DNA from 3 places in the Pseudoduganella plicata genome. Region 2 is predicted to be linked to each of the others. Evidence: predicted binding sites of a transcription regulator. Region 2 holds the regulator's gene; each other region holds the start of a gene.
The links. Region 2 encodes LexA, which represses DNA repair genes until DNA is damaged. Its sites were predicted from a motif close to ACTGTATNNNNATACAGT; they were not measured.

Region 1 (5,590 bases), 1.1 Mb from region 2:
GAACAGCGCCGGCCGCCCCGTTTCAGGATGCGTGCGCACGACGGGGTGGACGACAGGCGGCACCTCGTCGATCTGCGCCTGCGTCAGGTTGGGTCGCCAGGGGCTGCGCTTCTGCAGCTCGGCATACTGTTTCAGGTAGCTGTGCTCGGCCTTTTTGCCGCGGATGGCGTCGCGCAGCGCGGCCGGAAGCGTATCGTAGGCCAGGTGCATATTAGCGAACAGCGTATCGCCCCCCTCGGCCGGCAGCTCCTGCGCGTGCAGCATCGAGCCGAGGCTGGGCTTCTCCTTGTACGACAGGTCGGAATGCCAGAAGTGGCCGGCGTCGCCCAGCCCGATCGGTCGGCCGTTTTCGACGATGTTGGAGACGACCAGCACTTCCGGGGTTCCCGCCAGCTGGAAGTTGCGCAGCACATGGATCTGCAGCGGGCCAAACAGCCGGGAAAAATCCACCTGTTGTCGCGGGGTGATGCGCTGGTCGCGGAAAACCAGCACATGGTGCTCCAGGTGCGCGGCGTGGATGCGCTGCAGGGTCGTGCAGTCCAGCGGCTCGTCGAGATCGAGGCCTATGACTTCGGCGCCAACCGGGCCATCGAACGGACGTACTTCGAGAGGATAGCCACTGACGACTGTACTTAATACCGCATTCATATACACGCTCCAGCTGACGGGATTTCAGTATGTGCCGGGCGCCTTGGGATGAAAACGAATGCTTTTTGCTATTAATATGCGGTTTTCAAACTTCAGGAGACCCCGTGGCACCTGCCCCGAAACCGCTGCACTGGCTGCTGCTTGCCGCCTGTCTCGCCGTATTGATCTGGTCCGGCATCGCGCCCTATGACCGCGCGACATGGTGGATGGAAGTGGCGCCCGCGCTGATTGCCCTGCCCGTGCTGATGCTGACGTACCGGCGCTTCCCGCTGACCGACCTGCTGTACACGCTGATCGCGCTGCATGCGATCGTGCTGATGGTGGGCGGCGCTTACACGTATGCGCGCGTGCCGTTCGGCTTCGACCTGCAGGGGTGGCTGCACCTGCAGCGCAATCCGTACGACCGCATCGGCCACTTCATGCAGGGCTTCGTGCCGGCGCTAGTCGCGCGCGAGATCCTGCTGCGCGGCAGCCACGTGACGGGCCGGCGCATGCTGGGCTTCCTGTGCGTCTGCGTGGTGATGGCGATCAGCGCGTGGTATGAGCTGATCGAGTGGGGCGCGGCCGTCGCGCTGGGACAAGGCGCCGACGAGTTCCTGGGAACGCAGGGCGACTCCTGGGATACGCAGTCGGATATGCTGATGGCGCTGATCGGCGGTACGGCGGCCATCCTGCTGCTGGCGCGCTGGCAGGACCGCCAGATCGCAAAGCTGCCGCACTAGGGATTACTCCGGCGTCTCGCCGTCCGCCAGGCGCTGCGCCAGCTTCAGCGCCGCGACAATCGCGGCCACCGCTTCGTGCCGCGCCTCGGCGCTTGGCACGCGCAGCGCATAGGACGGGTGGTAGGTAACGACGACCCAGCGCCCTTCATGCCGGAACGGTTTGCCGATATGGTCCTTCATCGTCACGCTGCCCGACTGCAGGATCGATTTCAGCGCCGTGCTGCCCAGGGCTACGAGGACTTCGGGCTTGACGGTTTCCAGCTCCGTCTCCAGCCAGTAGTGGCACGCCATCACTTCCTTCTGTGCCGGCGTCTTGTGCAGGCGGCGCTTGCCGCGCGGCTCCCACTTGAAGTGTTTGACCGCATTCGTAATGTAGATCTTCCTGCGGTCCATAGCCGCTTCGTCCATGGCCTTGTCCAGCAACGCGCCGGCCGGGCCGACGAACGGCTTGCCGGCCAGGTCCTCCTGGTCGCCCGGCTGCTCGCCCACCAGCATGATCTTCGCGTGATGCACGCCCTGCCCGGCCACGGCCTGCGTGGCGTTCTGCCACAGGTCGCAGCGGCGGCAGTCGTCCAGCGAGCTGGGTTGCTGACGCTCCGGCGCCGCCTTTTCCGGGGCGATGGGAATGGTCGTGCCGGTGCGCTTGCCGACCGTATCGAGCTGGCCCACCTTGCGCGCGCCCGCGGCAGCCTGCGACACCATGTGCGGCACGACGGCCGCCTCGGGCAAATTCTTCCAGAAGCGCGAGCGGATGTGACCGTGCATGGTCCCCGCGTTCAGCCGGGCCGGGTTGAAGATGGAGCGGTAGTACGTCAGCCACAGCGCTTCGCCGCTGTCCTCGACATCCGCCGCGCTGCGCATCAGCGGGCCAGTCGCATGCAGCGTGCTGCCATCCCACGCCACCGTGGCATCGGGCGTGCCGATCATCCAGCTGATCTTGCCCATGCGCCTGGCGAAGTGCTGGGCGACCTGCGGCAGCACGTCATGCGCCGGTTCGAACCACGCGACGAAGCGCGGGTCGCCTGCTTCGGGCGGCCGTTCGCGAAAGCGCAGGTAGGCATGCATGTCGTGTTCTTCGTGCCGCACGGCCTTGACCATGTGCTGCAGGCGGGCGCCGTCTTCGTCTGCCATCGACAGGATCTCCTGTTGTCCCAGTTGCCAGCGCCACAGCACCTTGTACAGGAAGCCCCAGCGGTCCGGGGCACGGTAACAGGCGGCGCCTTGCAGCATCTCCATCAACGCGCGCGGAATACGCGGCGGCGGCGCTGGCGGCTGGTCCAGCAGATCGGCCGGCAGTGCCGGGACCAGGCCCGTGTTGGCCGCGCTGAGCAGGTCGCCACCCGCGTGCTGCGTGCCGGACCATTGTACGGATTCAGGGGGGATCCGGCGCACGATCAGGTCGCGCGCGGCGGTGCGGAAGTCGCCGAACGATTCGACAGGGATGGGGTGGCCGGCGATTGCCAGCGCGACGGCGTCGACGGGCGCCGCGGTCTCGTCGGCGTCGCCCGGCTCGCCGTCGATGCTCATGCGGCCTGCAGCTCCGGCCATAAGGGCATCTGCTGTTGCTGCACATCGGCCATTGACCGGCGCAGCGCATCGGACGGCGTGGTATCGCGCGCGGGACGATAGTCGGCCGTGACGATGAAGGGCGCGATCTTCTTCATGCTGCATTTGAGGCGGGCGAGGTCGGCATAGCGCACCTGGCGCATGCGCCGCAGCTCGACGATGCGCTTGGCATTGCGCAGCCCGATGCCGGGGATGCGCGCGATCATGGCCGGCTCCGCGCGATTGAGGTCCATCGGGAAGTGTTCGCGGTTGGCCAGCGCCCACGCCAGTTTCGGGTCGATGTCCAGCGCCAGGTTGCCGGACGTCGGCAGCAGCTCGTTGACCTGGAAACCATAGCTGCGCAGCAGGAAGTCGGCCTGGTACAGGCGGTGCTCGCGCAGCATCGGCGGCGGTGCCAGTGGCACCGATTTCGGACTTTGCGGGATGGGGCTGAACGCCGAGTAGTAGACGCGCTTCAGTTTATAGCTGCCGTACAGCGTTTCGGCCGTCGTCAGGATGCGCTGGTCGTCGCTGGCATCGGCGCCGACGATCATCTGCGTGCTCTGTCCCGCCGGCGCGAACTTCGGCGCCTTCGGTTCCGCTTCCTTCTCGTCCAGCTTCAGGCGGATATTGCCCATGGCGAGCTTGATCGTGTGGACGTTTTTCTCGGGCGCCAGGCGCTGCACGCTGTCCTGCGTGGGCAGTTCGATATTCACGGACAGGCGGTCGGCATAGCGGCCGGCCGCGTCGATCAGCGCCGGATCGGCGTCCGGAATCGTCTTCAGGTGGATGTAGCCGCGGAACTGGTGCACCTCGCGCAGCTCGCGCGCGATCGCCACCAGCTGCTCCATCGTGTAGTCGGCCGACTGGATGATGCCGGAACTGAGGAACAGGCCGTCGATGTAATTGCGCAGGTAGAAATCGACCGTCAGCTTGACGACTTCGTCGACGGTAAAGCGGGCGCGGGGAACGTTCGAGGTACGCCGGTTGACGCAATACTGGCAGTCGTAGATGCAGAAATTCGTCAGCAGGATCTTCAGCAGCGAGACGCAGCGGCCATCGGGCGTATAGCTGTGGCAGATGCCCATGCCGTTGGTCGCGCCAATGCCATCCTTGCCTTCCGACGAGCGCTTGGGCGCCCCACTGCTGGCGCACGACGCGTCGTATTTGGCCGCGTCGGCGAGGATTTCCAGTTTGTCGATCAGTTCCATGGCGGCGCCTTGACTGTATAGGCATACAGTATACCTGAGTTGTGGGTCAGGTTTGCGTCACACGAGTGATGTGCCGGTGCAAAGCCGGGTCACTGGAGAAAATTCCAAAAATCGGGCACAGTCCCCGATTTTTGGAAATATTGTCCGGCAGAGACGGTTCGTTACTCCGCAGCAGCCGCATTGTAGGCCGCCAGCCGGTTTGCCAGCCGTGGCGCCAGTTCCTCGTGGCTGCTGACGCGCATGCCCAGATCGTGGAGGAGGCCGTCCTTCAGGCCGTACACCCAGCCATGCACGCTGAGAGGCTGGCCGCGGTCCCACGCGTCGCGCACAATGGTGGTGGAGCAGACGTTGACGACCTGTTCGACCACGTTCAGCTCGCACAGCTTCTCGCTGCGCTTCTGCTCGTCCAGCACGGTGCCCAGATAGCGTTCGTGCTTCTGGCTGACGTCCTGCACGTGGCGCAGCCAGTTGTCGACGAGCCCGACGCGGGCGCCGGTCAGCGCGGCATGCACGCCCTTGCAGCCATAGTGTCCGACGATGATGACGTGTTTCACCTTCAGCACCTCGATGGCAAACTGCAGCACGGAGAGGCAGTTCAGGTCGGAGTGCACGACGACGTTGGCGATATTGCGATGGACGAACACGTCGCCGGGCAGTAGGCCCAGCAGTTCATTTGCGGGAACGCGGCTGTCGGAGCAGCCGATCCACAGATACTCGGGCGATGCCTGATTGGCCAGTCGCTGAAAAAACTCCGGATCGCGCTCGACCATCGAATCGGCCCAGCGGCGGTTATTGTTCAGCAGATTTTGCAGGTCGGACGGGCTATCGATTTGGTCGCTCATAATATTCCTCTCAGACATGACAAAGCCGCCAATCGCCTCACGGCAAAGGGCGGCCGATGGGAAGCAGGCGGTAGTTTACCCGATGCTGGTGACAGGCCCCTGTTCCCGGACGCTTTTCCCGGAAATAGGAGCCTGTCACCGGTTTTCCTGGCTCCCCGGGAACTACTTACTCAAAAAAGTCTTTGACCTTATCCATCCACGACTTCGACTGCGGGCTGTGCTTCGAGCCGCCTTCGTTGGTCGCGCGGTCGAACTCGCGCAGCAGTTCCTTCTGCTTTTCCGTCAGCTTGACCGGCGTTTCGACGGCCACGTGGCAGAACAGGTCGCCCGGGTAGCCGGAGCGCACGCCCTTGATGCCCTTGCCCTTCAGACGGAACGTCTTGCCGGACTGCGTGCCTTCAGGAACGGTGAACGACACCTTGCCGGACAGCGTCGGCACTTCGATTTCGCCGCCCAATGCCGCCTTGGCAAACGAGATCGGCATCTCGCAGTGCAGGTCGTCGCCTTCGCGCTGGAATACCGGGTGCGGCTTGATGTGGATCTCCACATACAGGTCGCCCGGCGGCCCGCCGTTGGTTCCGGGTTCGCCGTTGCCGGACGAGCGGATGCGCATGCCGTTGTC
Region 2 (5,590 bases):
GAACGCATGAGTCTGCGCCTCGTCACGATAGCCGCGCTGCTGCTGGCCGCTGTTGGCGCGCGAGCGGAGGTGTCGGTGCCGCTGACGTTCGATTCGGCAGCCAACCTGTCGATCGTCAAGCCCGGCCCCGTCCAGGCGCAACGCGACGCGACGAAAAAGTGCGACCTGTTCGGGCCCGCGCGACCATGCGAATTCGTAACGCTGGTGCTGCCGGACGGGCCGGTTGCGTCTGGCGGAAAGCCGGCGGCGATCAAATCGTACCTGATGCCGCTGCCGGGCCGCTTCAAGGCCGATGATATCCTGGGCGCGGACTTCTTCCAGGCTTACGCCGTGTACGTGGATCTGGCGCACCGGACGGTGGCGCTGCGTGCCGCCGGCAAATAAAAACACCAGAGGCAGTTACCTGTCGTGAGCCATGCGAGTTACAGCAGGTGACTGCCTCCGACGTGGCGGCAGGCAGTGATAGGCGGGCGACGTGGGGCCAACGCGGTAAGAGCTGTCAACGTCAAAACGTCGTCAAAGCAGGCGACGCCAGAGCTAACGTCGTCAAAGCTGACGACGTCCAGGCAGCTGCCGCCAGATGGCCCGATGCCTCAGTGCCAGCTGCGCAGCAACCCGACCGCCAATCCCTCCAGCGCGAACTCATCGCTCTCCGGATCGACGGTGATCACGTTGAAGTCCGGGTTCTCCGGCAGCAGCTCCACGGTAGAACCCGTGCGGCGGTAGCGCTTGACGGTGACTTCATTGCCGATGCGGGCGACGACGATCTGGCCGTTCTTGGCGCTGTCCACTTTCTTTACTGCCAGCAGGTCGCCATCCATGATGCCGATGTCGCGCATCGATTCGCCGCGCACTTTCAGCAGGAAGTCGGGCCTGGCGGAAAACAGTGCCGGGTCGACGCTGTAGCTCGTCTCCAGGTTTTCCTGCGCCAGGATCGGCGAGCCGGCGGCCACGCGGCCGATCAGCGGCAGCGACATCAGCAGCGACGCCGGCACCTGCGGCATCGGGCCCAGGTCCGCCGGTTTCGGTCCCTGCGACGCGACAGGGCGCTCGCCCAGCAGGCGAATGCCGCGCGACGTGCCGGCCGTCATTTCGATCGCGCCCTTGCGCGCCAGCGCCTTCAGGTGCTCTTCGGCCGCATTGGCGGACTTGAAACCCAGCTCGGCCGCGATTTCCGCGCGGGTCGGCGGGAAGCCGGTGTTTTCGATGGCATCCCTGATCAGATTGAGAATTTGTTCCTGTCTTGCGGTGAGCTTGATCATGGTGCAATGGCTGTTTATATAGACAGTCTGTATTTTTGTACAGTACCCGTGGGATTGCAAGGGAAATTGTTGGTTTGGGCGAAATATTTGTGATGAGTTGGTCTCGTGCGGCGCAGGCACGCCGCGCAAAACCGGTGACAGGCTCCGGTTTTCCCCACGTCGGGGCAGAAAAAGGCCACGGGAAACAGATGCCGAAACTGGTGCCTGGCAGCGGTTTTTTACACGCACTCTGGAAACCGGTGACAGGCTCCGTTTTTTCGGGCACGTCAGGATGGAAGCCAGGAAACGGTGCTTGTCCCCGGTTTTTTTCGCTGACGGCGCCGCAGACACCGAGGCGGCCCGACGTCCGGCCGAGGTGGCTTGGGATGCTGGATTTTCCGTCAAAACCCTGATATAGTCGCGGGCTTACCTCTTCCCACACCCGTCTTGACGCCGGGGTGGGCTATCAACAGTCCTTAAGGGAGTTTGCATGCGTCACTATGAAATCGTATTTATCGTCCATCCGGACCAGAGCGAGCAAGTGCCCGCGATGATCGAACGTTACAAGGCCAGCGTGACCTCGCGCGGCGGTAACGTGCACCGCGTGGAAGATTGGGGCCGCCGTCAGATGGCGTACTCGATCCAGAAACTGGCTAAAGCACACTACATCTGCATGAACATCGAGTGCGACAACGAGACCCTGGTCGAACTGGAAACCGCATTCAAATTCAATGATGCCGTGCTGCGTCACCTGACCGTCAAGATGAAGAAAGCGGAAACCGCGCCTTCGCCAATGATGAAGTCGGTCCAGCGTGAAGACGCGGCCAAGAGCCACCGCTCGGAAGCACCAGCAGCCGCCGCTCCAGCAGCCGCAGCAGCTTAAGTTTGTCGGCGTAAGTATTGCAGGGAGTCCTTGAACCACCTTCAGTTTGTCGGCCTCATCACCGAGCGGGAAGTATTGCGATACACCCCGGCCGGTCTGCCACTCGTGAATGCAGTATTGCAGCACAGTTCGCAGCAGATGGAGGCAGGCATCGCCCGCCTGGCCGAGTTCGAAATCTCCGCGGTTGCCGCGGGCGAGATCTCGAACCGCTTCAGCGGTGCGGCACTGGGAGGGACGTACGAGTTCACGGGTTTTCTGGCCAAGAAAAATCGCCACAGCAAGAGCCTGGTATTTCACATCATTGATTTCCGTGCTGCCCTGACAGCACCACATTTAGATACAGGAGCCTAAAATGGCATTCGGTAAAAAGTTCGACAAAAACAAAGCAAAGCTGAAAGAGAAGCGCAAACAGCAAAATCCTCTGTTCAAGCGCAAGAAGTTCTGCCGCTTCACCGCCGCTGGCGTTGAGCAAGTGGACTACAAAGACGTAGACACGCTGAAAGACTTCATCCAGGAAAACGGCAAGATCATGCCAGCACGCCTGACCGGCACGAAGGCGCACTACCAGCGTCAAGTCGACACCGCGATCAAGCGCGCCCGCTACCTGGCCCTGCTGCCTTACACCGATCTGCACCACGCTTAATTGCGGCAGATAGATCCTGGAGAGAACTATGCAAATCATTCTGTTGGAAAAAGTCATCAACGTCGGCAACCTGGGCGACGTCGTGAAGGTCAAGGACGGCTACGCACGTAACTTCCTGATCCCGCAAAAACTGGCACGTCGTGCAACGACCTCGGCTGTTGCCGAGTTCGAAGCCAAGCGCGCCGAGCTGGAAAAAGCCGCCGCTGAAAAGCTGGCCGCCGCTCAAGCCCAGGGCGAAAAGCTGAACGGCATGACCGTGACGGTGTCGCAGAAAGCCGGCGTCGACGGCCGTCTGTTCGGTTCCGTGACCAACTACGACATCGCCGAAGCGCTGACGAAGGCTGGTTTCGCAGTCGAGAAAGCCGCCGTGCGCATGCCTACCGGCCCACTGAAGACCACGGGCGAGCACCCGGTCTCCGTGGCGCTGCACACCGACGTCGTGGTCGAAGTGACCGTGGCTGTCGTGGGCGACGCTGCCTGAATCACCCGGGAATCTTTTCACGGGTAGATTGTCGTACTTATAAAGAAGCCGGGTTCGCCCGGCTTTTTTATTGCAGCCATGAGTCTCCACAAAGCCGCCGCGCATGCGCCAGAAATGCGCCGTGGAAGCGGCTTTGCCAGATTTCTTTAGTGAACTTCGCCTAGCCGAAGCAGGTATAATTCGCGCCATGAACGCCGCCCCATCCGACCCGCAAGTCGACTCCCTTCGCATCCCGCCGCACTCCATCGAGGCAGAACAGTCCGTCATCGGCGGCCTGCTGCGCGATAACGCCGCATGGGACCGCATCGCCGACTTCATGCATGCGGAGGACTTCTATCGCTACGACCATCGCATCATCTTCGAACAGATGGTGCGGCTGATCAACAGCGGCAAGCCTGCCGACGTCATCACCGTCTTCGAGGCGCTGACGATGCTGGGCAAGGCCGAGGAAGTGGGCGGCCTGCAGTACCTGAACGCGATGGCGCAGAACACGCCGTCGGCGGCGAATATCCGTCGTTACGCCGAGATCGTGCGCGACCGCGGCGTGCTGCGCAAGCTGATCACCGTGGCCGACGAAATCTCCGGCAACGCGTTCAGCCCGCAGGGCAAGGAAGTCAAGCAGATGCTGGACGAGGCCGAATCGAAGATCTTCGCGATCGCCGAGGCGGGCTCGCGCGGCTCGTCGGGCTGGACGGCCGTGCAGCCGCTGCTGACGCAGGTGGTCGAGCGTATCGACGAGCTGTACAGCCGCGACAGCGGCAGCGAGATCACGGGCGTGCCGACGGGCTTTATCGACCTGGACCGCATGACGTCCGGCCTGCAGCCGGGCGACCTGGTCATCGTGGCCGGACGTCCGTCGATGGGCAAGACGGCTTTCTCCGTCAACATCGGCGAGAACGTCGCCATCGAAGCGGGCCTGCCCGTGGCCGTGTTCTCGATGGAGATGGGCGGCGCCCAGCTGGCCATGCGTATGCTGGGTTCGGTCGGCCAGCTCGACCAGCACCGGCTGCGTACGGGCAAGCTGAACGACGAGGACTGGCCGCGCCTGACGCACGCCATCCAGAAGATGAACGAGGCGCAGCTGTACATCGACGAGACGCCCGCGCTGAACCCCATCGAAATGCGGGCACGGGCGCGCCGCCTCGCGCGCCAGTGCGGCAAGCTCGGTCTCATCATCGTCGACTACCTGCAGCTGATGCAGGGTTCCCAGCCGGGCGACAACCGCGCCGCCGAGATTTCCGAGATCTCGCGTTCGCTCAAGGGCTTGGCGAAGGAATTGCACTGCCCCGTGATCGCACTGTCCCAGCTGAACCGCTCTCTGGAACAGCGCCCGAACAAGCGTCCCGTCATGTCCGACCTGCGCGAATCCGGCGCTATCGAACAGGATGCGGACGTCATTATCTTCCTGTACCGCGACGAGGTGTACAACCCCGATTCGCCGGACAAGGGTACCGCCGAAATCATCATCGGCAAGCAGCGTAACGGTCCCATCGGCGCGATCCGCCTCACGTGGATGGGCATGTACACGAAATTCGGCAACTACACCGGTAATCTGTCGGTCTACCAGGGCGACTGATCACGGGTCGTCTGAAGCCGCAGTGAACCACAGGGCCGTCCTCGCGCGACGGCCCCGCACCACCAACCAACGGAGAAACAAAATGTTTGGACGCTTGATGCCCACCGAGGGCAAATTCTTTGACCTGTTCAATCAGCATGCGGAGCTGTGCGTCAAAGGCGCGAAAGAAATGCTGGGCCTGATGACCAATTTCGACGACCTGGAAAATCGCGTGCATGCGATCGAAAGCATCGAGAAACAGGCCGACAAGATCACGTACACCACTGTCGACCTGCTGCACAAGACGTTCATCACGCCGATCGACCGCGACGACATCCACAAGCTGATCACCAAGATGGACGACATCCTGGACATGATGGAAGACGCCGCCCAGACCGTATCGCTGTACGACCTGCATGCCGTGACGCCGGAAGCGAAACGCCTGGCCGAACTGGTGCTGGCCTGCTGCGAGAAGGTCAAGGATGCCGTGGCCCTGCTGTCGAACATGGACAATGCGCGCGATATCGTCGCCATCTGCGAAGAGATCGACCGCCTGGAATCGGATGCGGACCACGTGATGCGCGCCGCGATGTCGAAGCTGTTCCGCGACGAGCCGGACGTGCGCAACCTGATCAAGATGAAGGCCATCTACGAGATCCTGGAAACCGTGACGGACCGCTGCGAAGACGTGGCCAACATCATCGAAGGCATCATCGTCGAGAACGCGTAAGCACCGTTCGACAGGATAAGTTAAAACAATATGCACACCATACAAATCAGCATCTAT
Region 3 (5,590 bases), 2.0 Mb from region 2:
GCGGCGTTTTTCTTTGGCCTTCAATGTGCGTGCGCGGTCAACCGCGTCGCGGCCCATGCATCCCTTGGTCTACACTGCTGCCATCGGCATCGACCCCGGCAGCCATGACGCAACTGAACCTTCCCGACACGCTGCATACCATCCTGATTGTCACCGGCGGCGAGCATGCCGCGCTGGTACAGACCTTGTCGCGCCTCGACTTCCGGGTCGATGTCGTCAACCGCGGCGACGCGGCGCTGGCCGCCATCGCCGCGGACGGCGTGGCGATGGTGCTGCTTGATGTCGCACTGGCGGGCAGCGCGCGGCTGGAACTGTGCCAGCGTCTCGTGCACGGCGTGGCCGGACGCGAGCTGCCGGTGCTGGCCATGTCGTCGGCGCCATCGGACGAGGAACGCGAACGTGCCCTCCTCGCCGGCGCCGTCGGCTATATCCGGCTGCCCTGCGCGGCCGAGGACATCGTCGAAAAAATCCAGATCGAACTGACGGTACGTCACGCGTGGCCGGACACGCCCGGCCAGGACGGGCCCGACATGCGCGCGCTCGCGGTCAACTATCACACGCTGCTGGCAGGCTCGCCGGACGCGATCATGCTGTTCGACGCGGCGCGCGGCACGCCGGTCGACGTCAACCGCAACGCCGAGCGCATGTTCGGCCGTTCCAGTGCGGAACTGATGCGGCTGCGCCTGGCCGACCTGTGCCCGCCGCACCAGCCGGACGGCGTGCCGTCGCAGGATGCCATCGACGCGCTGCTGCACAAGGTGCTGGGCGGCGAGGTGCGCGTGCACCCGATGACCTTCCGGCACAGCAGCGGGCGCGTCGTCGACTGCGAGATCCGCGCCGTGATGCTCGAGCAGGACGGCATGCGGCTGCTGCACATGCGGCTGGTGGACGTCACCGGCCAGCGGCTGGCCGAGGCGCTGCGCACCGGCCAGAACGCGCTGCTGGAACTGGTCGCACGCGGCGCCCCGTTGCGTGAGATTCTGGACCGCTTGCTGCGGCTGGTGGAGGGGCAGGCGCCCGGCCTGGTCTGCACCGTGCTGCTGCTGGACGAAGATGGCCGCACCATACGGGCCGGCGCGGCACCGAGCCTGCCGCCGTCCTACCTGACGGCGCTGGACGGCCTGGCCATCGGTCCGCGCGTGGGGTCGTGCGGCACCGCCATGTTCCGCCGCGAGCCGGTGATCGTGGCCGACATCGCCCGCGACCCGTTGTGGGAAGGCTATCGCGACCTGGCCAACCAGCATGGCGTGCGGGCCTGCTGGGCGGTGCCGATCTTCGGCGACGCGGCCACGGTGCTGGGCTCGTTCGCGATCTACTACCGCGACCGGCGCCTGCCGCGCGCGGAGGACGAACACCTGATTCGCGTGGCCGTCCACCTGGCCGGCATCGCCATCGAACGCACGCGGCGCGAAGCGGAACTGGCACGCCACCGCGATCACCTGGAAGAACTGGTGGCGGCCCGCACGACGGAGCTGCAACGGGCCAAGGAAGTGGCCGAGCAGGCCAGCGCCAGCCTGGCGCAGGCTCTCGACAACCTGCGCCTGACGCAGGACGAACTGGTACGACGCGACAAGCTGGCGGCGCTGGGCGCGCTGGTGGCCGGTGTCGCCCACGAACTGAATACGCCGATCGGCAACAGCCTGACGGTGGCCACGACGATGAGCGAACACCTAGCGGCGCTGCGCAGCCGGTTGCACGCCGGACTGCACCGCTCGGACCTGGAACAGTACCTGGAGCAGGCGGACGAGGCGGACGGCGTCGTCATCCGCAACCTGACGCGGGCCGCGCGCCTGATCGCCGGCTTCAAGCAGGTGGCCGTCGACACGGCCAGTTCGCAGCGGCGCAGCTTCCGTCTCGACGAATTCATCGCCGAACTGGTGCTGCCCCTGCAGGCATCGACGCCGCCGCCGCGGCCCCGCGTGCTGCAGGAAATCGCTCCGGCGCTGGAGATGGACAGCTATCCCGGTCCTCTGGGACAGGCTGTCTCCGCGCTGTTCGAGAATGCCGTAACCCACGGGCTGCACGGCCTGTCCGGCCGCGACAACGGCACCATCACCATTGCGGCGCGGGCCGTGGACGCGGCGACGATCGCGCTGTCCGTGCGAGACGATGGCGCCGGCATCGCGCCCGAGCACCTGGCGCGCGTGTATGATCCCTTCTTCACGACCCGCCCCGGCGGCGGCGCCGGCTCCGCGGCCGGCCCCGGCCTTGGTCTCGGCCTGGGTCTGGGCCTGCACCTGACGCACAATATCGTGACAGGCGTGCTGGGCGGCCGCATCGCGTTGCAGAGCGAGCCGGGCCGTGGCACCACCTTTACGCTGACCCTTCCTGCCGTCGCACCATGAGCCTGTATCGCCTGTACCGCCTGTCCCGCCGCCTGTCCGTCTGCGTCGCCACCCTGCTCTGCGGCGCCGCGCTTGCCGCGCCTGCACCCTGGTGGCTGTGGGAGAGCGTCACGAGCGGCAACAAGGTATGCGCGCAGACGCCTCTGGGTCCGGGCTGGCGCAAATTGCTGGGCCCTTATCGGGACGCCCGTTGCGAGAAACCCTTCCGTACCAGATAATGGGGCGACAATAACAATTTTGCAGCAAGCCACAGCAAGCCCATGGCGAGCCCATAGCGAGCCGGTATGATGGATTGCGCCCATTCGTTGCACTTTTTGGAGGAAGACACATGTTTCAGAATCCAGAGCAGTTTGCCCAGGCCACCAAAGCCCTGTTCGAGTTCCAGCTCGAGACGTTCAACACGCTGACGAGCAAGGCGGTCCAGGGCCTCGAGCAGGTCGTCCAGCTGAACATGAGCACCGCCAGGACGGGCATCGAGAACTCCCTCGCCGCCGGCCGCGACGCCAGCCAGGCGGCCGACCCGAAAGCGGCCATGGCGGCCGCCAGCGCCAAGATGCACAACCTGACGAACCTGGTCGGCTACAACCAGCAGCTGAGCCAGATCATCGCCGACATCCACAACGAATTCACCCGCGCGGCCGATGCCCACCTGGCCGAGGCCAAGAGCAACCTGTCGGCGCTGATCTACGACGTGACGAAAAACGTCCGCCCCGGTTCCGAAAACGCGGTGGAGATCGTCAAGGCGGCGATCGACAATGCCTTCAAGGGCTATGAGCAGGTCACGACGGCCACGCGCCAGGCGGTGGCCGCGTTCGAAGAGCAGCTGGCACAGGCCGCCACGCTGGCGGACCGCCAGGCCGCCGCCAACGCGGAGCAGAACAAGTCCTGACGGAAAAAACGCTGGGCAAGCGGGGGTGGAAGGGATAAACTGTATAAAGATACAGTTCTTTGACGTGGCGTATTGACTTGACGTACAGTCGTCCCTCCTCCTGCAGTCCCGATGAAACCCGTACTGGAAAACCCGCTCTACTACCTCGACAACTTCCACCAGGTGCTGGCGTGGATCGGCGAACGCTACGGCGATCTGGTGGATGCCGACGAGCGCTCGTTCATCGAGGTCTTTCCCACCTTGCCGCAGAATGCCCGCGCACTGTTCGTGCGCATGGTCATGCGCAAGGGTTGCCTGTTCCGTGCCAGCAAGCTGGCCTACGACGAAATCGGCTGCGCCCGCGCCGCCGCCGCTCCGCTGGCGCAGCTGGGCTGGATCGCGGCCGACCCGCACCTCACGCTGGACGAACTGTTCGACCTGCTGCAAAAGACCGAGCTGTGCCACGTGTTCCGCCTGGAAGGTGCCGCGCGCGCCGCGCGCAAGGCCGACCAGCTGGAAGCGCTGCGGCCCCATCATCCCGAGCCGCAACCGTTTTCCACATGGTGGCAGGACTGTGACGACGCGCTCTACCGCGTGGCGGCCAAGCCGCTGTGCGATCGCCTGCGGCTGATCTTCTTCGGCAATTACCATCAGGACTGGACGGAGTTCGTGCTGTCCGACCTGGGCGTCTACCGTTTCGAAAAAGTCGACTTTGGGCCATCGGCACGGGCCTTCCGCACGCGCCGCGACATCGACGAATACCTGCTGCTGCATCGGTGCCGCGAACGCTTCGGCGCGGGCGAAGATCCGCTGGCGGTGCTGGCGGACGTGCCGCCGGCCAGCGTCGACAACGAATGGCTGCGCGGGCGCCGCCACAAGCTGCTGTTCCAGATGGGCCAGCATCTGGAAAAGCTGCGCGACTGGCCGGGCGCCCTGGCCGTGTACGCCGACTGCGCATGGCCCGGCGCGCGCGCCCGCACGATCCGCGTGCTGGAAAAGGACGAGCAATATGGCCCCGCGTGGGATCTGCTGGCGCGGGCCCAGGCGAAGCCCGAAAGCGAGGCGGAACGCCAGCACGTGCTGCGCATCGCGCCGCGGCTGGCGCGCCGCCTCGGCCATCCCGGCGGCGCGGCGCGCCGGCGCACGGCCGTCGACCGGCTCGACCTGTGCCTGCCGATGCCGGCGCAGGACCGGTGGGTCGAAGGTGTCGTGCGCGACCACCTGACGCACGAGGAAAGCCCCGTGTTCTATGTCGAGAACACGCTGATCAACTCCCTGTTCGGCCTGTTGTGCTGGGAGGCCATCTTCGCCGCGGTGCCGGGTGCATTCTTCCACCCGTTCCACCACGGCCCGGCGGACCTGCACAGTGCCGACTTCCAGCACCGCCGCACCGAACGCTTCGCCGCCTGCTTCGCCAGGCTGGATGACGGCAGCTACCGTGACGTCATCCGCGCCAACCGCGTCGCCAAGGACGGCATCTCGTCGCCGTTCGTTTATTGGGGCGGCCTGGACGACGCACTGCTGGAACTGGCGCTGGACTGCATCCCGCCGCAGCACCTGAAGGTCTCGTTCCAGCGCATCCTGGCGGACGTCAAGGAAAACCGCACGGGCTTTCCCGACCTGATCCGCTTCTGGCCCGCCGAGCGGCGCTACCAGATGATCGAAGTAAAAGGACCGGGCGACCGGCTGCAGGACAACCAGCTGCGCTGGATCGACTACTGCGCGCAGCACCGCATGCCTGTGACCGTCTGCTATCTGCAGTGGCAGGCATGACGGCCTACACCGTCGCGGTCAGGGCGCTGTGCGAGTTCACGGCCAAGACAGGCGACCTGGATCTGCGCTTCACGCCGTCGCCGACGGCGCAGGAGGGCATCGCCGGCCACGCCGTCGTCAGCGCCCGCCGTGACGACGACTACGAACGCGAGATCGCCCTCTCCGGCGATTGGGGAAAACTGCACGTGCGCGGCCGCGCCGATGGCTACGACCCGAAGCGCAACCAGCTGGAAGAAGTCAAAACTTACCGGGGCGAGCTGGCGCGCATGCCGGCGAACCACCGCGCCCTGCATTGGGCGCAGCTGAAGGTGTACGGCCACCTGCTGTGCGCCGCGCGCGCCCTGGCTTCGGTTCGGCTGGCACTGGTCTACTACGATATCGCCAGCCAGAAGGAAACGCAGCTGGTCGAGGAACACGACAGCGCCGCGCTGCGGGCGGTGTTCGAGGCGCAGTGCGCCGCGTTTGTCGCGTGGGCCGAACAGGAACTGGCGCACCGCGCCGCGCGCGACGGGCAGCTGGCGGCGCTGCGCTTCCCGCACCCCGACTTCCGGCCGGGCCAGCGCGAACTGGCCGAAGCGATGTTCAAGGCGAGCAGCCGCTCCTG

Region 1: a site for LexA is predicted at 4,139-4,156, ahead of E1742_RS13750 (putative DNA modification/repair radical SAM protein). Genes of this name have one in related genera too.
Region 3: a site for LexA is predicted at 3,273-3,290, ahead of E1742_RS25845 (VRR-NUC domain-containing protein). Genes of this name have one in related genera too.

The regions. Positions count from the first base shown of each region.
Region 1 covers NZ_CP038026.1:3,144,895-3,150,484, forward strand. The annotation lists gene E1742_RS13735 (TauD/TfdA dioxygenase family protein) at 1-648, opposite strand, end outside; gene E1742_RS13740 (DUF2238 domain-containing protein) at 753-1,370, shown strand; gene E1742_RS13745 (UdgX family uracil-DNA binding protein) at 1,374-2,897, opposite strand; gene E1742_RS13750 (putative DNA modification/repair radical SAM protein) at 2,894-4,126, opposite strand; gene can (carbonate dehydratase) at 4,288-4,968, opposite strand; gene dnaJ (molecular chaperone DnaJ) at 5,135-5,590, opposite strand, start outside.
Region 2 covers NZ_CP038026.1:2,004,208-2,009,797, reverse strand. The annotation lists gene E1742_RS08865 (hypothetical protein) at 7-384, shown strand; gene lexA (transcriptional repressor LexA) at 594-1,262, opposite strand; gene rpsF (30S ribosomal protein S6) at 1,732-2,124, shown strand; gene priB (primosomal replication protein N) at 2,155-2,475, shown strand; gene rpsR (30S ribosomal protein S18) at 2,477-2,767, shown strand; gene rplI (50S ribosomal protein L9) at 2,796-3,248, shown strand; gene E1742_RS08835 (replicative DNA helicase) at 3,436-4,824, shown strand; gene E1742_RS08830 (DUF47 domain-containing protein) at 4,907-5,533, shown strand; gene E1742_RS08825 (inorganic phosphate transporter) at 5,564-5,590, shown strand, end outside.
Region 3 covers NZ_CP038026.1:5,856,976-5,862,565, reverse strand. The annotation lists gene E1742_RS25860 (ATP-binding protein) at 105-2,345, shown strand; gene E1742_RS25855 (hypothetical protein) at 2,342-2,563, shown strand; gene phaP (TIGR01841 family phasin) at 2,674-3,234, shown strand; gene E1742_RS25845 (VRR-NUC domain-containing protein) at 3,346-4,986, shown strand; gene E1742_RS25840 (helicase C-terminal domain-containing protein) at 4,983-5,590, shown strand, end outside.